Regions from separate parts of the Bradyrhizobium sp. HKCCYLRH2015 genome, predicted to be linked through region 1. Evidence: predicted binding sites of a transcription regulator. Region 1 holds the regulator's gene; each other region holds the start of a gene.
The links. The regulator LexA, encoded in region 1, represses DNA repair genes until DNA is damaged. The targets are predictions, from matches to a motif close to TGTTCNNNNTGTGTTCNG.
Positions count from the first base shown of each region.

Region 2: a site for LexA is predicted at 2,879-2,896, ahead of ACQR1H_RS09015 (DNA recombination protein RmuC). Genes of this name have one in related genera too.
Region 3: a site for LexA is predicted at 2,966-2,983, ahead of uvrA (excinuclease ABC subunit UvrA). Genes of this name have one in related genera too.

Region 1 is NZ_JBNPUO010000014.1:845-8,647, reverse strand. It holds partial or broken gene ACQR1H_RS31165 (ComEC/Rec2 family competence protein) at 1-992, shown strand, start outside; partial or broken gene ACQR1H_RS31160 (hypothetical protein) at 947-1,203, opposite strand; gene ACQR1H_RS31155 (hypothetical protein) at 1,379-1,819, opposite strand; gene lexA (transcriptional repressor LexA) at 2,110-2,808, opposite strand; gene ACQR1H_RS31145 (molybdopterin molybdotransferase MoeA) at 3,014-4,225, opposite strand; gene ACQR1H_RS31140 (LysR family transcriptional regulator) at 4,437-5,390, opposite strand; gene ACQR1H_RS31135 (MBL fold metallo-hydrolase) at 5,475-6,407, shown strand; gene ACQR1H_RS31130 (alpha/beta hydrolase) at 6,420-7,409, shown strand; gene ACQR1H_RS31125 (hypothetical protein) at 7,458-7,803, opposite strand, start outside.
Region 2 is NZ_JBNPUO010000003.1:215,206-223,021, reverse strand. It holds gene ACQR1H_RS09035 (methyl-accepting chemotaxis protein) at 1-148, opposite strand, end outside; gene truA (tRNA pseudouridine(38-40) synthase TruA) at 303-1,040, opposite strand; gene fmt (methionyl-tRNA formyltransferase) at 1,157-2,092, opposite strand; gene def (peptide deformylase) at 2,230-2,757, opposite strand; gene ACQR1H_RS09015 (DNA recombination protein RmuC) at 2,928-4,160, shown strand; gene ACQR1H_RS09010 (AmpG family muropeptide MFS transporter) at 4,204-5,586, shown strand; gene ACQR1H_RS09005 (hypothetical protein) at 5,753-6,178, opposite strand; gene recR (recombination mediator RecR) at 6,199-6,798, opposite strand; gene ACQR1H_RS08995 (YbaB/EbfC family nucleoid-associated protein) at 6,824-7,144, opposite strand; gene ACQR1H_RS08990 (DNA polymerase III subunit gamma/tau) at 7,221-7,816, opposite strand, start outside.
Region 3 is NZ_JBNPUO010000004.1:516,096-523,911, forward strand. It holds gene ACQR1H_RS13450 (outer membrane protein) at 128-913, shown strand; gene ACQR1H_RS13455 (outer membrane protein) at 1,126-1,866, shown strand; gene ACQR1H_RS13460 (outer membrane protein) at 2,153-2,797, shown strand; gene uvrA (excinuclease ABC subunit UvrA) at 3,075-6,137, shown strand; gene ACQR1H_RS13470 (hypothetical protein) at 6,320-6,646, opposite strand; gene ACQR1H_RS13475 (hypothetical protein) at 6,870-7,184, opposite strand; gene ACQR1H_RS13480 (lipase family protein) at 7,346-7,816, opposite strand, start outside.

The DNA of each region.
Region 1 (7,803 bases):
CGGACAGCTCCACGACGCAGCGCGTCGCGCTGTGGGGCGGGCGCGAGCTCGCGATGCTGCTGCTGGCCTCGCTGATCGCCGGGCTCGCGACCACGCCCTATGCCGCCTTCCATTTCCATCGCGTGACGCCCTATGGCGTGCTCGCCAATCTCGCGGCGATGCCGGTGGTCTCGGCGCTGGTGATGCCGGCCGGCCTGATGGGCTTGCTGGCGGCGCCGTTCGGCCTGGATGGCGTCTGGTGGTCGCTGATGGGCCTCGGCATCGACTGGATGATCGCGGTGACGCGCTGGGTGGCGGCGCTGCCGGGCGCGGTCGGGCGCATCCCGGCCTTCGGCATCGGCCCGCTGATCCTGGCCAGCCTGGGCGTCATCCTGATCGGCCTGCTGCGCACACCGCTGCGCTGGTTGGGCGCCATGGGGCTTTTGGCCGCCACCGCCTGGGCGGCCGCGACGCCGCTGCCCGACGTCCTGGTCGCCGGCGATGGGCGCGCGGTGGCGGTGCGCGGCCGTGACGGACGCCTGCATGTGATGCGCGCCGGCAAGGATGTGTTCGCCACCAAGGAGTGGCTCGCGGCCGACGCCGATGCCCGGCTGCCGGCGGACGCCTCGCTCGCCGATGGCGTCTCCTGCGACGAGGCGGGCTGCGTGGTCGCGATGGCCGACGGCCGCTTCGCCGCCATGACCTTGCGCGCTGAGGCGCTCGCCGACGATTGCGCCCGTGTCGCGCTGATCGTCACCGCGCGCGCCGCGCCGTCATCCTGCGCGGCGGCCGTGATCGATCGCGAGCGGCTGCGGCAGCAGGGCGCCTTGTTGCTGGTGCAGCAGGGCATAGGCTTCGCCGTGACGCCGGCGCGTGCCGGCGGCACCGACCGCCCATGGTGGCCGGCGCCCGCCGAGGCCGGCGAGTTCGACACGACGCTGACGCCGCGTGCGCCGGCCGCGCGGCTTCAGGACGCGACGCCGCCGGAGACGGAGCAGGGCGAGCAGGATTGAGCGCCGGGCAGCTCGAAGGTGCCGAGATGATACTCGGTGTCGTCTGGTCCATCGAACAGCGAGGGCCCTTCGACCAGCGTGAACGCAGCACCCGGATAGCGTTGCCAGATGGCGACGTCATCAGCCGTGACCGTCAGCCATCCGAACGCAAGCATATAGCGGCCGGGCTCGGTGATCGGCCGGCCTTGTTCCAATCGATCTTGTTGACCACGGCAGCAAGCTCCCCCGGCAAACAATGCCGGCCGAGGGATGTCGTTCCTATCCGATGCGATGCCGGGGCGTGAGATTCGCCCGAGAGGACTTTGCGCTTGCAGAACCCAAGTTGACCAAGTCTCCCACCTTCGAAAGCGCGCTCACGACCGACAGAAATGCCGACGCGCAGACCCTCAGGTGATGCTGATGCGGCGAATCGGTGTGGCCTGCGACGTCGGCACGTCCTCGGCGATGTCCGGGCGGCGCTCTGCCGGCTGCTTGCTGACCGGCAATTGCAGCACGGTGACGCGCTGGCCCTCGCAGAGCTGGGTCACCAGCACGTGGCGGCCGTCGGCGAACTCGATCGCGTCGTGATGGCGATCGGGAATGTGCGTCTCGATGCTGTTGAACTTCGCGACGCGCTCGCGGATCGTCCGGGTCCAGAGCCAGCGGCTGTCGTAGCGGACGTCCTCGGCGAAGGCCAACTCGGTGCCGGGCAGCATGCAGACTGCGACGGTCGGCTCGCTCTCCAACGCGAAGCCGCGGGTGGCGGTGCCACGGAAGGTCATCGAGATCAACGTCTCGCCGACCTTGGCGGGACGGGACGCAACCGCATGGAGGCTGTAGTCACACATCGGATCGCTCCTCGTTGAGAGATAGCCGACCCACGCTCCCCCCGGACAGGCGCAGGCCTCTATCAGAGTGGACATCGATGGTGATGTTAGCGCGCGCTTCGCGGCAATTCTGCGCTGATCTGCATCGCGTGTGCCCGCGGCCGATCACAAGCGTTTGAGCATGCCGCGCTGCACATCATGAAGTGCATTCGCGTGTGGCGTATTTTGCTGGCTGCTTCCAGCTTGGCTGGCTTCTCGCTCGGCGGCGACAGCGCGTGCGCCCGCCGCCGATCGACCGATCCCATTCGCGATCAGTACTTGCGGTACAGCCCGACCAGCTTGCCTTGGATCTTCACCCGGTTCGGCGGCAGGATGCGCACCTCGTAGGCGGTGTTGGCCGGCTCGAGCGCGATCGATGCGCCGCGGCGGCGGAAGCGCTTCAAGGTCGCTTCCTCATCGTCGATCAGCGCCACCACGATGTCGCCGGTGTCGGCGGTCTCGTTGCGCTGGATCAGCGCCATGTCACCGTCGAGGATGCCGGCATCGACCATCGAGTCGCCGCGCACCTCGAGCGCATAGTGATCGCCGTTGCCGAGCATGTCGGCAGGCACGCTGATGGTGTGGCTGCGCGTCTGCAGCGCCTCGATCGGGGTACCGGCGGCGATGCGGCCCATCACCGGCACCGCGACAGGGCGCTCGCCATCGTCTAGCGCGGGAGTGCTGGTGCGCACCTTGCCGAGATTGCCTTCGATCACCGACGGCGTGAAGCCGCGACGGTTGCCCGCGGCCTGCGACAGCTCGGGCAGCTTGATCACCTCGATCGCGCGGGCGCGATTCGGCAGCCGGCGGATGAAGCCACGCTCCTCGAGCGCCGTGATCAGGCGATGAATGCCGGACTTCGAACGCAGATCGAGCGCATCCTTCATCTCGTCGAAGGACGGCGGCACGCCGGCTTCCTTGAGCCGCTCGTTGATGAACCGCAGAAGTTCGTACTGTTTGCGCGTCAGCATTTCGACCTGGTCCCCGGTTTGTTGTTGTCCGAGTCCAGGAGCTGCGCCTTGAGCACAAGCCGGCTGAGAGCGCCCTGGAGTCGGACCGTCATCGCGTCGCCCGCAACATACTAAAAACAAATCATGAACGGACACTATATGTTCGATGTGTGTTCCGCAATCCTAAAAATATGATGAACGGACCGGGCTTTACCGGGGAAGCGGCTCAGTTCGGCAGGCGCAGGATCTCGCACGGGCTGCCGGCAGGCGCCTTCGGCGCAAACGCCGGCCGGATCACCAGCGCCTGCGACAGCGCGAGGTTCCCGAGCAGCGACGAATCCTGCTGGCTCACTGGGGTGGCTACCAGCGTGCCGTCGGCGCGCTCCTCGAGCTGCGCCCGCAGATAGTCCTCGCGCGAATCGTTCGCCCCCAACTCGCGGCCGAGCAGGGCGGTCTCGCGCGGCATCACGGCCTCGTCGCGGCCGAGCAGGCGCCGAATCAGCGGCACCATGAACAGGATGGCGCAGACATAGGACGACACCGGATTGCCGGGCAGTCCGATCACCCTGATGTCGCCGAGCCGTCCGTGCATCATCGGCTTGCCCGGCCGCATCGCGATCTTCCAGAACGCCATTTCGACGCCCTCGGCCTCCAGCGCCTGCTTGACCAGGTCGTGATCGCCGACCGAGGCGCCGCCGGTCGTGATCAGGACGTCGGCCTCTGCCGCGCGGGCGCGCCGGATTCCAGCGACCGTCGCCGCCATCGTATCCGCGGCGATGCCGAGATCGATCGGCGTCGCGCCCTCGCTGCGCACCAGCGCCCGCAGCGCGTAGCCGTTGGAATAGACGATCTGCCCCGGGCCGGGCGTCGAGCCCGGCATCACCAGCTCGTCGCCGGTGGCGAGCAGCGCCACCTTCGGCCGCCGCCGCACCGGCAGCGCCGGATGATTCATGCTGGCCGCCAGGGATAGGTCGCGGTCGCTGAGCCGGCGCCCGGCCTTCAGCAGCACCATGCCCTGGTGGAAGTCGACGCCGGCCGGCCGGATGTGCCGGCCTGTGATCGCGGCCTCGGTGATCACGACATGGCCGTCCTCGGCGATCGTGTCCTCCTGGATCACCACCGCGTCGGCGCCTGCGGGGACAACGCCGCCGGTGAAGATCCGCGCCGCCTCGCCGGGCCCGACCACGCGATCGAACGGCCGTCCCGCCGCGACCTCGCCGATCACCTTCAGCCGCGCCTTGGCCTTGGCTGCGTCGGCCGCGCGCACCGCATAGCCATCCATCGCCGACATCGCCTCGGGCGGCTGCGTCCGCAGCGCCGCGAGGTCGCGGGCCAGGATGCGGTGATAGGCCTCGTCCAGCCCGACCATTTCCTCAGCCAGCGGCTCGGTGCCGGCGAGCACCGCGGACAACGCATCGGAGACCGGCATCAGGGCCATGGGATTACCTTCGGACGAAGACGGGCAGATCGACTGAATCGCCTTCTAACCGAACGCGCACGGGGTGGCCAAGAGCCTAAGCCGCTCCCGGCTTTCCGATCGTCTGAAGGTGCGTCGCGTGGCCCGCCGCCTCACGATCGCGCGAGAGACTCTGCAATCATGCCGGGGGGCAGTCGCGATCTGCTCACGTGCACACGGAGTCCCGACGGAGCTATCCGGCAGCCGCGCGACAGGCGGCGCGCTCGGTGGTGTGCAGGATGTCCGCCACCATGTTCCGCAGCCAGACCGATGCCGCGTCACGATCGAGCTGCAGCGGCCAGACCATCGAGACCGCCGGCAGCCGCAACTTCAACGGCGCCGGACAGAGCGCCAGCCCAAACCGGGGTCCGTAGAGCCTTGCCATCCGGGTCGGGATCGTGGTGATCACCGGTGACGCGGCCACCGTCGCCAGCACGCTGAGGAAATCCGAGGAGGCCGAGACCACGTTGAGCTCGGTGCCGATCTCATCCAGCGCCGCCTCCAGGCAGCCCTGCAGGCTGTTGGTCAGCGTCACCAGTGCGTGCGGAAGCGACAGATAGGCATCCAGGCCGATCGGTGTTTTCATCGCGATGCGCTTTGGATTGTAGACGCAGCTCAGCGCCTGCTCGAACAGGAACTGGGATCGGTGCCGCAGCGCCACCGCCTCGAAGCAGCCGACGCCGACATCCAAGGCGCCCTCGTCGAGCAGACGATGCACCTCGTTGCGTTCGGTCGGACGGCTGAGAAGCCGCACGCCGGGCGCCGTTCGACGCAGCTCCGCCGTGAGTTCGGGGATCAGCAGCAGCTCGACCTCGCTCGAGAATCCCAAGCGGATGGTGCGCTGCTCGGTCGCTGGGTCGAACTCCGGTGCGGCGTGCAACGCAGCCTGCATCTGGGCCAGCGCCGCCCGAACCGGTCCGGCCAGCACCGCAGCCTTGGGGGTCGGCTGCATGATCGTGCCGACGCGGACGAACAGCTCATCCTGCAGCAGCACGCGAAGCGTCGACAGCGAATGGCTCATCGCCGGCTGCCCCACCTTCAGGCGCGCCGCCGCGCGTGTCACGCTGCGCTCCTGCATCAGCGCGTCGAACGCGACCAGCAGATTGAGGTCGAAGGAGCGAAGATCGAAATGATCGATGGACTGCATGAGTTGGATCGATTTGAGGAATGCATGACCTAATCGTAGATCTCGGCCCAGACAAGATCACCGTTCGGATCGAGGCCGCCAAACATGCAGGACATCACGACCTATCGCGTCGGGGACGCCACCATCAGCAGGATTTTCGAGATCGGTCTCGATGCGGTCGAGGGCGAGTTTCTGTTTCCAGGCGTGGACGCCGCCAGCATTGCCCGCGAACGCGGCCGTTTCGGGCCGGGATCGGTCGATCCGCGCACGGGATCGCTGCGCCTGAGCATCCATAGCTGGCTGGTGCGGACGCCGGAGCGCGTGGTGCTGATCGACACGGCCACCGGCAACGACAAGGAGCGGCCCGGCGCGGCCGTTCTGCATCGCCTGAACGAGCCGTTCCTCGACCGATTGCGGGCGGCCGGCGTCGCCCCCGACGATGTCGACCTCGTCCTGATGACGCATTTGCATGCGGATCACGTGGGCTGGAATACGCAGCTTGCCGATGGCCGCTGGATGCCGGTGTTTCCGAACGCCCGGCACGTTTTCTCGGGCCGAGAGCGCGCCTATGTCGCCGCCCTCTCGGCTGGCGACGGCTCGAACGCCGCGATCAGGGACGCGGCCGGGCTCGGACCCATGCTGCATCCACCGATGCCGGGGGTCTACGAAGACAGCGTGCTGCCGATCGTCGAGGCCGGCCTCGCGCGCGAGATCACGGTCGATGGCAGCGAGGTCGTCGACGGCTTCCGTTTTGTGCCGAGCCCCGGTCACAGCATCGATCACGCCTGCATCAGCTTCAGCTCGCGTGGCGAGCGCGCGCTGTTCTGGGGCGATGTGCTGCATCATCCGATGCAGGTCGCGCATCCGGACTGGAATTCGGTCTATTGCGAATTCCCGGAGGCGGCGCGGACCTCACGGCTATGGGCGATGAACCATGCCGCGGAGACCGGCTCCCTCGTGTTCACCACCCATTTCGCCGAGTCCTCGGCCGGGCGCGTCAGCCGCGACGGCGACCGGTTTGCCTGGCACTTCGCCTGATCCGAGATGGCCATGATCGATAATGCAACGTTCTCCTCGCGCATCGTTTCCGAGCGCCGCCTGATCGAAGGTCCGGTGTCCGACGTCCAGCTTCAGCTCATCAACAAGCGCCGGCACGACCTGCAACGCTTCTCGGCCGAGCGCACGCTGGTGATGATGCACGGCGCCACCTTTTCGTCTGCGAGCCTGTTCGACGTCGCGGTCGATGGCGCCTCCTTCATGGATGTGCTGGCGCAGGCCGGCTACGACGTCTGGGCCGTCGACGCGCGCGGCTACGGCGGCTCCAGCCGGCCGCCGGAGATGTCGCGCGCGCCAGAGGAAGGTTCTCCATTGGCCAATGCGTGGACCGCCGTGGACGATTTCTCTGCCGCAGTGGATTTCATCCGCCGGCATCGCGATATCCCGCGCGTCAATGTGCTCGGCATGTCCTGGGGCGCCACGATCGCCGGCATGTTCGCGAGCGCGGCGAACGCGAAGCTCGAGAAGCTGATCCTGGTGACGCCGCTCTGGCTGTCGAGCGAGCCGCTGCGCATCGACGCCGGCGGACCGCTCGGCGCCTATCGGATCGTCACCCCGCGCGCGTTCGAGGCGGCATGGCGCGGCGCCGCTCCGGAGCACGCGCGGGACAAGCTGATTCCGGACGGCTGGTTCGAGACCTGGGCGCAGGCGACGCTCGCGACCGATCCGGACTCGCCGTACCCCGACGCGATCCGCGCGCCCTCGGGCGCGGTACAGGACGTCCGCGCGCATTGGACCGCGGCCAGGCCGACCTATGATCCCGGCAGCATCAACTGCCCGGTTCTCCTGCTCTCGGCGGAATGGGATGTGGATGTCAGCTTCGAGATGGCGCACGACCTGTTCGTTCGACTCGCGAGCGCGCCGTACAAGCGCCTGGTCGAGATCGGCCAGGGCACGCACATGGTCCTGATGGAACGGAATCGACAGCAGGCGTTCGATGCAGTGATCGGATTTCTCGACGAACGCGCCGTGCCGGCGCGTTGATCATGGCGCGGACGATCTGCAACGGGCGGACGGCTTTCGTGCGGTCTGTTAGAGCGGATGTCGAATCCAGACATTCGGCTCGACATAGGCGGCATGGTCGTGCGCGACCGACGCGAGCACAGGCACGAGAGCACAGGGGATCTCGATCTCACCCGATCGATCGAAGGTCACGCCGGTCCATTGCGACCACTCGGCGAGCGTGCCGACGATGGTCATCGAGCACGGCGCGATCTTGACGATCTCGCCGCCGATGCGGATGTGCGTGCGCAGCCAGGAATCCGCGAGCTGGCCGTCTTCGCGCCGCTGATCGAGATAAGCGCGCATCGGCGTCCGCGGCACCAGATGCTTCTGGTTCGGCCGCACCGGCGCGTACAGCTCGGCAAAGCCTTTTGCG
Region 2 (7,816 bases), on a different contig from region 1:
GCATGGCGGCCAGCAGTTGCGCATCGGCGCCCGCTGTCCGGGCCGCTTGCAGCGAGGTCAGCTGCTGCCAGGCGAACAGCACGGTGGCGAGCAGGCCGATGACGGCCCCGAGCAGCAGAGAGAGCAGGAAGACTTGACGAATGCGCACGATCGACCTCGCTGGAGAGCAGCCTGAGGTCCGGATAGCAGGGAGGGATTCAATTTGAAGTTAATGAGGCCTATCGCGCAACTCGAAGCAGCAACTAATTAGGACAGCCTCTCGTCGCGGTACGCGACGGGCCGGGTTCCACGCGGGAACGACCTCAATAGTCGACCTTCACGAGATAGAGCCCTTCCGGTGGCGCGACGACGCCACAGGCGGCGCGATTGCGCGCGGCGAGCGCGGCGGCGAGATCATCTGCGGTCCAGCGGCCCTGCCCGACCCACACCAGCGAGCCGACCATCGAGCGCACCTGGCTATGCAGATAGGAGCGCGCGGAGGTGAGGATGGTGATCGCATCGCCGTCCCTCACGACATCGAGTTGATCGAGCGTCTTCTCCGGCGATTTCGCCTGACATTCCGCATCGCGGAAGGTCGTGAAATCATGCTTGCCGAGCAGCCGCTGCGCCGCCGCATGCATCGCCTCCGAATCCAGCCGCTGCGGCACGCGCCAGACGCGACCGACCTCGAGCGCAAGATTGGAGCGGCGATTGACGATGCGATAGCGATAGTGGCGCTTCCGCGCGGAGAACCGCGCTTCGAAGCTGTCGGGTACGATCTCGGCATGGAGCACCGCAACCGGGTTCGGCCGCAGATGCGCGTTGAGTGCGTCGCGCAGCTTGTCGGGGCGGAACTCCTTGGCGATGTCGCAATGCGCGACCTGCCCCATGGCGTGGACGCCGGCGTCGGTACGGCCAGAACCGTGCACGCGCGTCGGCACGCCGCAGGTCGCCTGCACCGCCGCTTCCAGCGCGCCCTGCACCGACGGCAAGGTCGCCTGCAGCTGCCAGCCGCAGAACGGCGCGCCGTCATATTCGATGGTGAGCTTGTAGCGGGGCATCGCCTCGATCGCGTTTGGCCGTCATTGCCGGGCTTGACCCGGCAATCCATCCATGGACGAAGCTTGTTCGCGAGATGGATGCGCGGGTCAAGCCCGCGCATGACGAGCTGAATTGGTCAGCCGAAGCGCAGGCCCGGCGCGACGGGCGTGCCGCGCAGGAAATCCGCGGCTTTCATCGGGCCCTTGCCGGCGCGCTGCAGCTCGGTCACGCGGATGGCGCCGTCGGCGCAGGCGATGGTGAGCTGCTCGTCGAGCACGGCGCCCGGCTCGCCCCGGCCGTCGGCGAGCGCGCAGCGCAGGATCTTCAAACGCACCGCCTCGCCATCGAGCATGACCTCGCTCCAGGCGCCGGGGAACGGCGACAGGCCGTGAATGTGACGCAGCACTGAATGCGCCGGCTTCGTCCAGTCGATCCGCGCCTCGGCCTTCTCGATCTTGGCCGCATAGGTCACGCCGCCCTCGGCCTGCTTCGTCAACGTCAGCCCGCCGCGCGCCAGCGCCGCCATCGCCCGCACCATCAGGTCGGCGCCGATGCGCGACAGGCGATCGTGCAGGTCGGACGCCGTCATCGCGTCAGTGATGGGCAGACGCTCGGCCATCGCGACGTCGCCGGTGTCGAGACCGACATCCATCTTCATGACCATCACGCCGCTTTCGGCGTCCCCTGCCATGATGGCACGGTTGATCGGCGCAGCGCCGCGCCAGCGCGGCAGCAGCGAGGCGTGGAGGTTGTAGCAGCCGAGTTTTGGTGCATCGAGAATCGCCTGCGGCAGGATCATGCCATAGGCGACGACGACGGCGGCGTCGGCCTGGTGGGCGCGGAACGCAGCCAGCGCGTCCTCGGTCTTCAGCGTCTTCGGCGTGAGCACGGGAATGCCGAGCCGCCGCGCCTCGGTCTCGATCGGAGTCGGGACCAAGGCCAAGCCACGGCGGCCACCCGGCTTCGGCGCGCGCGTGTAGACGGCCACGATCTCGTGGCCGTGGCCGGCGAGCTCGAGCAGGGTCGGCACGGCGAAATCCGGCGTGCCCATGAAGATCAGGCGAAGCGGCATCTGGTGCGCCCCTCAAGGCTTCATCCTGCCGTCATTGGCCGGGCTCGTCCCGGCCATCCACGTCGCAATGCCAACGCGAGAGGCAAGACGTGGATGCCCGGGTCAAGCCCGGGCATGACGGAGGAGAGAGTTGATCGTTACTCGCCGGCGCGCTTGGCGGCCTTGGTGAACTTCTTCATCACGCGGTCGCGCTTGAGCTTCGACAGATAGTCGATGAACAGCACGCCGTTGAGATGGTCGATCTCGTGCTGGATGCAGGTGGCGTAGAGCCCCTCCGCATCCTCCTCGCGGACCAGCCCGTCGAGATCGGTGAAGCGCACGCGCACACGCGCCGGCCGCTCGACCTCCTCGTAATATTCGGGGATCGACAGGCAGCCTTCCTCGTAGACCGACAGCTCGTCCGACTTGGCAACGATCTCCGGATTGATGAAGACGCGCGGCTCGCGCTTGCCTTCCCCGTTCGCGTCGGGCTTGGCCAGATCCATGGTGATGACGCGCAGCGGCTGCGCGACCTGAATCGCTGCGAGCCCGATGCCTGGCGCGTCGTACATGGTCTGAAACATGTCGTCGACCAGCTGCCGGATCTCCGGCGTGACCTTCTCGACCGGCTTGGACACCAGCCGCAACTGCCGGTCCGGCAGGATGATGATTTCTCTTAGGGACATGGCGCGCGATTTAAGCCGCGGAACCGGCGCGGTCAATGTGATGGCTCGCAGTTAAGACTTCGCTAACCATGAATTTCAATGTCTCGTTAACCATGATTCTTTACCCGGCCTTAACCATAAATGTTCTCTCTTCGTTCGCGAGCTCTTGCGAATCGGATAGATGGGGGGTGATGACCGCCAGCCAGTCCCTCAATCCTGTCGTCGTCATGATCGGCGATCTGCCCGTGCGCGCCAGCGACGCGCTGATCGGGTTTGGCGTGCTGGTTCTGCTCCTGCTGCTGATGATCGTCGCGGCCGTGGTGCGCTCCGGCCGGCGCGGCGCCGAGCTCGCGGCCCAGCAGGCGATACGCGCCGATGAGATCGAACAGCGGTTCGGCGAGATGATCCGGGTGCAGAGCGAGGCCTCCGGCCGGGTCGACGCGATGGCGCAGCTGCTTGCCGGGCGGCAGGTGGACCTGGCGCGCAGCGTCAACGAGCGGCTCGACGCCGTCACCCATCGCGTCGGCCAATCGATGGAGCAGACCACGCGCCACACCATGGATTCCTTGCGCGTGCTGCACGAGCGGCTCGGCATCATCGACAACGCGCATCGCGATCTCAGCGAGCTCACGACACAGGTCACGACCTTGCGCGACGTGCTCGCCAACAAGCAGTCGCGTGGCGCATTCGGCCAGGCGCGCATGGAGGCGATCGTCCAGGACGGGCTGCCGAAGGGCAGCTACGCCTTCCAGTACACGCTCGTCAGCGGCAAGCGGCCGGACTGCGTCGTGTTCCTGCCCGACACGCGGCCGCTGTGCATCGACGCCAAGTTTCCGCTCGAGGCAGTGACCGCGCTGCACGACGCGGAGACGGAGGACGAAAAGCGCGCCGCCGCGCAGCGGCTGCGCACCGACGTGCTGCGCCACGTCAACGACATCGCCGAGAAGTACCTCGTGGTCGGCGAGACGCAGGACACGGCGCTGATGTTCGTGCCGTCGGAGTCGGTCTACGCCGAGATCCATGACGGCTTCGACGACGTCATCCAGAGAGCCTATCGCGCCCGTGTCGTGCTGGTGTCGCCGTCGCTGCTGATGCTCGCGATCCAGGTCATGCAGCAGATCATGAAGGATGCGCGCATCCGCGACGCCGCCGACCAGATCCGCAACGAGGTGATCCATTTGGGCGACGACCTCGGCCGCCTGCGCGAGCGCGTGCTCAAGCTGCAGAAGCATTTTGGCGATGTCGGCGAGGACATCCGCCAGATCCTCATCTCCGCCGACAAGATCGAGAAGCGCGCCGCGCGGATCGAGGAGCTCGATTTCAGCAAGCCGGATGCGCCGGCGGACTCTCCGCGCATTGCGCCGGGCGCGGGCGCGACGCCGGACCTGTTTCCGCTGGCGGGGCGGATGCAGGCGGGGGAATGACCGCGGCGTCGCGAAAGCTGTCCAGATCTGCTACCACCCACCGATGACCGCACCTGACGCCGCCTCCGACATCAGAGCAACCGCTGCAAAGCCTGAGGCCAAGCCCGCCCCCACCTGGCGCGAGAGCATGGCCGTCTACCTGCAGCCGCGCGTGCTCGTGGTGCTGTTCCTCGGCTTCTCCTCAGGTCTGCCGCTGGCGCTGTCCGGCTCGACGCTTCAGATCTGGATGCGCGAGCTCGGCGTCGATCTCGGGACCATCGGGCTGTTCGCGCTGGTCGGCACGCCCTACACGCTGAAATTCCTTTGGGCGCCGCTGGTCGACGCGCTGCACGTGCCGCTGCTGACGCGCGCCTTCGGGCGGCGGCGCGGCTGGCTGGTGTTCGCGCAATTGCTGCTGATCGCGGCCATCCTGCTGCTGGCCGTGACTGACCCGGCGCATGCGCCGTTCATGGTCGCGCTGGCCGCGCTGCTGGTCGCCGCGATGTCGGCGACCCAGGACATCGTGGTCGATGCCTTCCGCGTCGAGAGCCTTCCGGAGAGCGAGCAAGCCGCGGGCATGGCGGCGTATGTCGCCGCCTACCGCATCGGCATGCTGGTCTCGACCGCCGGCGCGCTGGTGGTGGTCAGTGCATTCGAGAACTCGGGGTTGACGCGTCCGTCGTCCTGGATGTGGGGCTATGTCGCGATGGCCGGAATGGTGCTGATTGGCACGATCACGGCCCTCGCGGCGACCGAGCCGGCACAGTCGCAGCAGGCGGAGGCCGCGATGGGCGCGGACACCGCGCTCACCCGCGTGATGCATGCGGCCGCCGGAGCCTTCGTCGAGTTCCTCAGCCGACGTGATGCGCTCACGGCGCTCGCCTTCGTCGTGCTGTTCAAGTTCACCGACGCCTTCTCCGGCACGATGACCGCGCCGTTCGTGATCGATCTCGGCTTCAGCAAGGTCGACTACGCAGCGATCGTGAAAGGCGTCGGCCTCGCCGCCACGCTCGCCGGCGGCTTTGCCGGCGGCTTCGTCGCGCGGCGCTATTCGCTCGCCACCAGCCTGTGGATCGGCGGCATCGTGCAGGCGCTGGCCAACCTGTCGTTCTCATGGCTCGCCATCGTCGGCGTCAATCAATGGGCGCTGGCGCTGGCGATCTCTGCGGAGAACTTCACCAGCGCGATCGGCACCGTGATCTTCGTCGCCTATCTCTCTGCGCTGTGCCAGAATCCGCTGCACACCGCGACCCAATATGCGCTGCTCACCGCACTCGCCGCGGTTGGACGAACCTATCTGTCATCGGGCGCGGGCTATGTGGCGAAGGCGACCGGCTGGCCCACATTCTTCGTCATCTGCGCGCTCGTCGCGATCCCGAGCCTCGTGCTGCTTGCTTGGCTGCAGCGGCGCGGGCATTTCGATGAATTGGGGCCAGTGAAGGTCTAGCTGCCGCCTGGAGTTAGACTGTCATCCTCCGCGAAGGCGGGTGATCCGGCATTGCGGAGACGTCGGCGATCGACCGCGAGACCGCGGCGTACTGGATCGCCCGGTCAAGCGGGGCGATGACAGCGGAAATCGTGGCGTTGCATTCGCGTGAATGCTCCCAGCGGCCTCAACGCTTCACCAAGCTCCACTTGGTCACGACCGCCTCGCTCATCTGTCCCGCATCCTGCGCGCAGGCGATCTCGTCGACCTTGACCGCGATCTGCTTGCCGAGCAGCCCCTTGAGCTGCGACGCCTGCGCCGTGTTCGCGGTGACGAGCTGGAACGTCTCCGGGCCGGTCTCGAGATTGCACAGCCCGCTCGGCGGCGGCAGGCGGCGCGGCTCGCTGGTGATCTGATAGGCGGCGGAGGGCTGGCCCGGCTTGGCGCCTTTCAGCTTCAGCGCGTTCAGCTCGCCGGACAGCACGTCACCAGCATTGAGCGGCTTGCCGACCTTCTGCGGTGTCTCGCTCTGCTGCGCCAGGACGGACGGAGCCGAGAGCGCCACCCAAATCGCGCCCAAAGCCAGCCGTTTGCCGAATCCGCGTTTCGTCATCATTCCACTTTCGTCTGTGCCTAGAACAAGGTCCGCTGCCGCATCGCGGCCGAGAGCGTGCCTTCGTCGAGATAGTCGAGCTCGCCGCCGACCGGCACGCCATGCGCCAGCCGCGTGACCTTGACGTTCGCCTCCTGCAGGAGGTCGGTGATGTAGTGGGCGGTGGTCTGGCCATCGACCGTCGCGTTCAATGCGAGGATGATCTCCTGCACCTCCGGCGCATGCGCGCGCTGCACCAGCGCGTCGATGGTGAGGTCCTGCGGACCGACTCCGTCGAGCGGCGACAAGGTGCCGCCGAGCACGTGATAGCGGCCGTTCGAGGCCTTGGCGCGCTCCAGCGCCCAGAGATCGGCGACATCGGCGACGACGACGATCATCGCGGGATCGCGCCGCGGATCGGTGCACACCGTACAGGGATTCTGGGTATCGATGTTGCCGCAGGTCTTGCAGACCTGGATGCGGTCGATCGCGACCTGCAGCGCCGAGGCGAGCGGCACCATCAGCGCCTCGCGCTTCTTGATCAGATGGAGCGCGGCACGCCGCGCCGAGCGCGGCCCGAGGCCGGGCAGGCGCGCAAGCAGCTGGATCAGGCGTTCGATCTCAGGACCGGCGACGGCCATCAGTTCACGAATGTCATCGGGTCAACTAACCAAAACCGAAGCCTGGCGGCAGGCCGAGCTTGCCGGTGATGGCCTGCATCTTCTCCTGCATCGCGGCTTCCGCCTTGCGCCGCGCGTCGCCGTGCGCGGTGACCAGCAGGTCTTCCAGGATCTCGGCCTCCTCCGGCTTGAGCAGCGACGGATCGATCTTGATGCTCTTCACGTCCATCTTGGCGGTCATGCGCACGGCGACCAGACCGCCGCCCGAGATGCCCTCGACCTCGACGTTGCCGAGCTCCTCCTGCATTTCCTGCATCTTCGTCTGCAGCTGCGCCGCCTGTTTCATCATGCCGAGAAAGTCAGCCATCGGAGCACCTCATCATCAGCCTTCTTGTTGAGCATGATCTTTCGGAAGACCGGTTTCCACGTTTCCGGATCATGCTCTAGAAATCGTCATCGTCGGACTCGTCGGGCGGCTCGACAGCACTGGCGTCCGATTCGGGCGGCTCGGGGGCGAGCCGGCGCACTTCGACCACCTTGGTGCCCGGGAACCGCGCCAGGATCTCCTGTACGCGCGGATCGGCCTCCGCCGCCGCCTCGCGCTCGCTCTTGGCGCGCAGATTCTGCTCGCGCAAGGTCGCCTGACCCGGCTCGTTGGAAACGATCACCGTCCAGCGCCGGCCGGTCCAGTCTTCCAGCTTGCGGCCGAGGTCCGAGACAAGCGAGCGTTGCGCCGTCCGTTCCAGCGCGATCTCCAGCCGTCCCTCTTCGAAGCGGACCAGCCGCACGTCCATCTCCAGCGCGCTCTTGGTGATCAGGTCACGATTCTTGCCGGCCAACGCGACGAGTTCCTGGAAGCTCGCCAAGCGCAGCGCGGGCTGGTCCTGCGATGCCGGTGACGGCTGCGATGACATCGCCTGCGGGCGCATCGAACCGCCGACCGCGGCGAGCGTCGGGCCTTGCGCGCGCGGCGCCTGCATCGGCGCCGACGTCATCACAGGCGGCGTTCCCGCGCTCATGGTGGATGCCGGCGCAGGAC
Region 3 (7,816 bases), on a different contig from region 1:
CGCACGCCTGCTGCCGATCACGAGTTTAGAAAGCAGTCTCTCCTACAACCAGCCACAGGCCACCTTCGCGTGGGCCCGGATCGGAGGGATCCGGTGCGAGGACAGTTATGGGACTGGGGAGAGACGAATGCAGAAGACGACCTTGATCTTGACCGCTGGAGCCGCGGCGCTGGGACTGGCGCCGGCCTCCGCGGCCGACTTCGCGACGCGCCCTTACAGCAAGGCGCCGCCGCCGGCCTATGTCACGCCGCTGCCGAGCTGGGCCGGGTTCTACCTCGGCGTCAATGGCGGCGCCGACTGGAGCCACAACTGCTGGACGCTCAATCGCGTCGGCGGCGTGCCGGTCGTGCCGACCCAGTCCGAAGGCTGCCACAATGCCTCGAGCGGACTCATCGGCGGCCAGGTCGGCTATCGCTGGCAGGCGGCGAGCTGGGTGTTCGGCGTCGAGGCCCAGGGCGACTGGACCGACCTGAAGTCGTCGAACGCGAGCACGGCTGCGCTGGCTGCAGGCATCACCAACACCACCAAGACCGATGCGATCGGCCTGTTCACCGGCCAGGTCGGCTATGCCTGGGGCAACGTGCTCTGGTACGTGAAGGGCGGCGCGGCCGTCACCCACAACAAATACACCGGCACGGCGAATGCGGCTGCGCCCTTCCCGGTCGGCACGCAGCTGGATTCCGCCAGCGAGACCCGCTGGGGCGGCACCGTCGGCACCGGCGTCGAGTTCGGCTTCGCGCCGAACTGGTCGGTCGCCGTCGAGTACGACCACCTGTTCATGGGCTCGCGCGACATCAGCTTCCCGGCCACCGCCACCGTGCTGTCGCGCGTCGACACCATCAAGCAGGACATCGACATGGCGACCGTCCGAGTGAACTATCGATTCGGAGCGCCGATGGGCACCCGCTACTGAAAAAAGCCGCCACTCGCACGCATTCGGAAAGGCCGGCCTCCACGCCGGCCTTTTTCGTGTCAACAGCCCGGCAGCGTCGCGGCGTTTTTGTGCTAAATATATGATTTATAACGCTTTTTCGTTTCTGTGGCGGGCGCGTTACAGCGTCTCCGGGATGCCCTGTGTATGACTTGCCCATCGCTTGTCATTCCAACCTCCCGGGGGAGAATTTGATGAAGAAGTTGCTTGTGATCACGACGGCCCTCGCCGGCGTCGCGGCCGCCACGTCCGCGTCGGCGGCCGACATGGCGGCACGGCCCTACACCAAGGCGCCGCCCATGGTCGCGCAGATCCTGAGCTGGTCGGGCCTCTACGCCGGCATCCAGGGCGGCGGCGGCTGGGGCACCAGCAAGGAAACCTTCCTTGGCCGCTTCAATGCGCCGGGCTTCCTGGGCACCCAGAACTACAACACCAATGGCGGCTTCGTCGGCGGCGTGCTCGGCTACAATTGGCAGGTCGACAACGTCGTGTTCGGCCTCGAAGGCGACTATCACTGGGCCGACATCAACGGCCGCTCCGCAGTGGTCAATGCCGGCGTGGGCGACACCTTCTTCACCAAGCTGACCAGCTTCGGCGACATCAAGGGCCGCCTCGGCTATGCCGTCGGCCCCGCTTTGTTCTTCGTCAGCGGCGGTGCGGCGGTGGGCCAACTGCAGCACCGCTACGACGGCGTGCCGGGCAACGTCTTCAGCCAGACCACCACCCGCTGGGGCTACACGGTCGGGGCCGGCGCGGAATACATGTTCGCCCCGAACTGGTCAGCCAAGCTCGAGTACAACTATCTCGACTTCGGCAAGAGCGCGATCCAGTACAGCGCTTTCGCGACCAACCGCTCCGAGTGGAAGGACACCGTCCACACCGTCAAGGTCGGCCTCAGCTACCATTTCGGCGGCCCGGTCATTGCCAAATACTGATACCTGCAACCGACAGGTTCCGAGAAAGGCCGGCGAAAGCCGGCCTTTTTTGTTGCACCGATACCACCGTGCCGGCTCGCCACACACGGAACCAAGCAATTGAGTAACATAGGCTTTCTGGAACTGGGCCGTAAAAACGCGGTTTGGCCGCGAGTGTGTCTTCAGGGTGACGGTATTCCGTACGGAACCGGGCTATAGGAACCTCGTCAACTTGAACGGGTGAGTCTGTTTCGTGCGTAAGCTTATCGGTGCGATGCGGACTTCGAGGAATAAACTGGAGACTGGAATGAAGAAGATCTTGCTCGCGACCGTGGCCCTGGCCGCCCTGGCCGCTCCCGCTGCCGCCGCTGATCTCGCCGCACGCCCGACCTACACCAAGGCCCCGGTTCTCGCGCCGGTGCAGACCTGGACCGGTTTCTACATCGGTGCGATGGGTGGCTACGCCAATGAGGATGCTGACTTTGCGGCCATGAAGGGCGGCTTCGCCGGTGGCACCGTCGGCTACAACTGGCAGCAGGGTGCTGTCGTGTTCGGCCTCGAGGCCGATGCTGCCTGGGCTGACATCAATGCCTCCGTCGGCGCGCTTGGCGTGACCGCCGAATCGAAGATCCGTGACTGGGGCACCGTCCGTGGCCGCATCGGTTACGCCTTCGGCCCGACCCTGCTGTACGCCACCGGCGGTTACGCCTGGGCCGACAACCGCATCTCGCTGACGGCTCCCGGCGTCGCCGTTTCGGACAGCAAGATCCACTCGGGCTGGACCGTCGGCGCAGGCGTCGAGTACATGTTCGCCCCGAACTGGTCGCTGAAGGGCGAGTACCTCTACAAGAGCTTCGGTGGCGAGAGCTACACCTTCACCGGCCTCGGCACGCTCGCGACCGGCACGCTCAACGTGCATTCCGGTCAGGTCGGCATCAACTACCACTTCTAAGAACGTCGCCTCCGGGCCAACGCACACAGCCTCCGCTCTGCCAGAGCGGAGGCTTTTTCTTTGCGGGATCGCGCACAGGGCCGGACGGAACCGGCAGCCTCCTGCCATTCGCTGCCATTCCCTGAGCGCATTGTTGATGATTCGCTGACGGTACTGGAAATCCGGCCACGTTCTTCCTACGTTCCGACGATACCTTTTCCCCCTGGCGTCCGATGGCCGGCTCCCGGCGAAACGCGCCTGCAACGATGGCGCGACTCTGCGCCGTGGGACGATCGCCATGGATGAAGTGCTCAAGGCCAAGCAGCGCGCGCAAGCCAACCAGTCGAGCCTGCGGGCCATCACCATCCGCGGCGCCCGCGAGCACAATCTGAAAAACATCGACGTCGAGATCCCGCGCGACAGGCTGGTGGTGTTCACCGGGCTGTCCGGCTCCGGCAAATCCTCGCTCGCCTTCGACACCATCTATGCCGAGGGCCAGCGCCGCTACGTCGAATCGCTGTCGGCCTATGCACGCCAGTTCCTCGAGATGATGCAGAAGCCGGATGTCGACCAGATCGACGGCCTGTCGCCGGCGATCTCGATCGAGCAGAAGACGACCTCGAAGAATCCGCGCTCGACGGTGGGCACCGTCACCGAGATCTACGACTACATGCGCCTGCTGTGGGCGCGCGTCGGCGTGCCCTACTCGCCGGCCACCGGCCTGCCGATCGAGAGCCAGACCGTGTCGCAGATGGTCGACCGCGTGCTGGCGCTGCCCGAAGGCACCCGCCTCTATCTGTTGGCCCCGGTCGTGCGCGGCCGCAAGGGCGAGTACAAGAAGGAACTCGCCGAATATCTCAAGAAGGGCTTTCAGCGCGTCAAGATCGACGGCACCTTCCATGAGCTCGCCGAGGCGCCCACGCTCGACAAAAAGTTCCCGCACGACATCGATGTCGTCGTCGACCGTATCGTCGTGCGCCCCGATATCGGCCAGCGCCTGGCGGAGAGCTTCGAGACCGCGCTGAAGCTCGCCGAGGGCTTGGCCGTGATCGAGTTCGCGGATGCAGCCCCTTCCTCGTCATCACCGGGCCGCGCCGAAGGCGCGAGACCCGGTGATCCATCCTCTTCGAAGGAGATGGATGGCCGGGTCAAGCCCGGCCATGACGAGAAGAAGAAGGTGGCCAAGATCCACGACAAGAGCGGGCCCGAGCGCATCCTGTTCTCCGAGAAGTTCGCCTGCCCGGTGTCCGGCTTCACCATCCCCGAGATCGAGCCGCGGCTGTTCTCGTTCAACAACCCCTATGGCGCGTGCCCCGAATGCGGCGGCCTCGGCGTCGAGCAGCACGTCGATGCCGACCTCGTGATCCCCGACAAGGACGTCACGCTGCGCAAGGGCGCGATCGCGCCGTGGGCCAAGTCGTCATCGCCCTACTACCTGCAGACGCTGACCGCGCTGGGGAAGTTCTACAAGTTCACGCTCGACACCAAGTGGAAGGATCTGCCGAAGAAGACGCAGAACGCGCTGCTGCACGGCTCCGGCGACGACGAGATCAAGTTCACCTATGAGGACGGCGTTCGCGCCTACGACACCAAGAAGCCGTTCGAGGGCGTGATCACCAACATCGAGCGCCGCTTCCGCGAGACCGAGAGCGAATGGGCGCGCGAGGAGCTCGGCAAGTACTTCAACGACGTGCCCTGCGCCGGCTGCAAGGGTTTCCGGCTCAAGCCCGAGGCGCTGTGCGTCAAGGTCGGCGGCAAGCACATCGGCGAAATCAGCGATCTCTCCGTCAAGGCTGCCGGCGAATGGTTTGCCGAGGTGCCGAAGGCCCTGAACGCGCAGCAGACCGAGATCGCCACCCGCATCCTCAAGGAGATCCGCGACCGCCTGACCTTCCTGCTCGATGTCGGCTTGAACTACCTGACCCTGGCGCGCTCCTCCGGCACCTTGTCCGGCGGCGAGAGCCAGCGCATCCGCCTGGCCTCGCAGATCGGCTCGGGGCTGACGGGTGTGCTCTACGTGCTGGACGAGCCGTCGATCGGCCTGCACCAGCGCGACAATGCCCGCCTGCTCGACACGCTGAAGCGGCTGCGCGACCTCGGCAACACCGTGATCGTGGTCGAGCATGACGAGGATGCCATTCGCCTCGCCGACTACGTGCTCGACATCGGCCCCGGCGCCGGCACCCATGGCGGCAACATCGTCGCCGAGGGCACGCCGGCCGAGATCATGCGCAATCCGGCGTCGCTGACCGGCAAATATCTCACCGGCGAGCTCGAGGTCGAGGTACCCGAGCGGCGGCCACCGAACCATCGCCGCACCATCAAGGTCGTCAACGCCCGCGGCAACAATCTGAAGAACGTCTCCGCCGAGATTCCGCTCGGCCTGTTCACGGCGATCACCGGCGTGTCCGGCGGCGGCAAGTCGACGCTGCTGATCGACACGCTGTACAAGGCGATCGCGCGCAAGCTCAACGGCGCCAACGAGGCGGCGGCGCCGCACGACCGCATCGAGGGCCTGGAGCACATCGACAAGATCATCGACATCGACCAGTCGCCGATCGGCCGCACGCCGCGCTCGAATCCCGCGACCTATACCGGCGCGTTCACGCCGATCCGCGAGTGGTTCGCCGGCCTCCCCGAATCCAAGGCGCGCGGCTACGAGCCCGGCCGGTTCTCCTTCAACGTCAAGGGCGGCCGCTGCGAGGCCTGCCAGGGCGACGGCGTCATCAAGATCGAGATGCACTTCCTGCCCGACGTCTACGTCACCTGCGACGTCTGCAAGGGCAAGCGCTACAACCGCGAGACGCTCGACGTGCTGTTCAAGGGCAAGTCGATCGCCGACGTGCTCGACATGACCGTCGAGGAGGCCGCCGAGTTCTTCAAGGCGGTGCCGCGCGTGCGCGACACCTTCGAGACGCTGCGCCGCGTCGGCCTCGACTACATCCATGTCGGCCAGCAGGCCACCACGCTCTCAGGCGGCGAGGCGCAGCGCGTCAAGCTCGCCAAGGAATTGTCCAAGCGCGCCACCGGCCGCACGCTCTATATCCTCGACGAGCCGACCACGGGCCTACACTTCCACGACGTCAAGAAGCTGCTGGAAGTGCTGCACGAGCTGGTCGCCCAGGGCAACACGGTGGTCGTCATCGAGCACAATCTCGAGGTCATCAAGACCGCCGACTGGGTCATCGACCTCGGCCCCGAAGGCGGCGACGGCGGCGGCGAGATCGTCGCCTGGGGTCCGCCCGAGGACATCGTGAAAGCGCCGCGCAGCTACACCGGGCAGTTCCTGAAGCCGGTGCTGGAGAAGTCAGCCAAGCCGAAGAAGCGCACGCGCGGAGCGGCGAGCGAGGCGGCGGAGTAGTTCCGTCGCGCCGTCATTGCGAGCGAAGCGAAGCAATCCAGGGCCGAACCCGAGCCTCCGGATTGCTTCGTCGCTTTTTGTCCCTCGCAATGAGGGGCGCGATGGATAAACGTCCTCTCCAAAAAGCGAAGCCCGCCGCTCGATCACGAGCGGCGGGCTTCGTCTGTCTGCTCACGTACAACTCACCAGCGATAATACCCGCTGCGCGTGCCGTTGTTGTTGCCGCCGGGCCCGACATCGCCCTGGGTCGAGCTCGGAGTCGGATGGTTGGTGCCGTTGTAGCCGGCGCCCCAGCCCGGGCCGTCATACGGGCCCGGCGCGACCGCGACGTAGCCTTCCTCATAGACCGGACCCGGCGCCCAGGCGAAGGAATCGCGGTAGGCGTAGGTGCTGGTGACCTGCCCGCCATAGCCGTAGCCACCCGGGCCGTACTCGCCGGCTGAAGCGGCGGCGGTGCCGGCAACCAGCGTGACCGCGGTCAAGGCCGCCAAACCAAACATGCGCGTCATGAACTTGCTCCTTCGTTCCTAATTATCGCGGAGCAAACAACGTGAGGACCCTGCCGGTTCCGCGGCAGGTCACGACAATGCTGCGACACAACGCTTCGCTCACATTGCCGCGATTGAATGATCCAACGCGGCTGTCTCTCGGTAGCTCCTTGCGGAAGACAAGCCCGCCGCTCGTGTCCGGGCGGCGGGCTTGTCGACTGGACGCTGACTTATCTGACAGCGATTACCACTGACGATAGACGCCGGTCAGCGTGCCGTTGTTGTTGCCGGACGGACCGACATCGCCCTGGGTCGAGCCCGGGGTCGGATGGTTGGTGCCATTGTAGCCGCCGCCCCAGGCCACTGGGCCAGCCACCGGACCGGGCGCGTAGGCCGGCGCCGGCGCTGCGCCATACACCGGCTCGGAATCGGTGGTCTGCGCCGGCGGCACCCAGGCCATGGAGTCGCCGAAACGGGCATAGCCCTGCGCGGACGCTGCGGCGGTGCCGATCACCAGCGTGGCTCCGGCCAGCGCGGCCATCTTGATCGTGCGTTGCATGTCTCTCTCCTTGCTTCTGTGCGGGGTCAACCACCGCACCGCGCAAGGCGTTCCTGCAGCGCACACTCACAAAAATCGTGATGAAAGGTTGATTGGCCGCCGCACCGAGCCCCCTTGCAGGACTGAGCGAACCCAGCCCCGCAAAAGCTCCCCTGCGACGCTCAGGCCGCGACGGCGACCGCCCGCGGCCGCGCCACGCCGGTCTTGGTCACTCCCGGCAGGGGCGGCGCCTTCGTGCCGGTCGCATGCGGGAAATACTGCAGCTGCATGGAATGCATGTAGCCGGCTTCCGCGGTCCAGGAGTCGTTCGCCTCGACGATCGGCGTGATCGTGAACAGGTCCGGATTGCTCGGCGCAATCGCGGTATAGGTCGGGATCGATGCGCTGAGCCACTCGAGCGGTTTGTAGATCGAGTAGTAGTTGGTGTCCTTCAGGACAGGCGCCGGCGGCGGATAGGTGCCGAGAATCCCGTTCAGGTTGGCCCAGCCCATCGGCACGATGTCGTTGCTGTTGACCGCCGCGTAATAGGTGTAGCTCTTTGCGAAGGTCGCCGCGAATCCCGCGTTCCACATCGTCGGAGCCGCGAAGGTGTGCGGCCACAGCGTGAACTTCAGCGACGAGTTCAGCTTCGG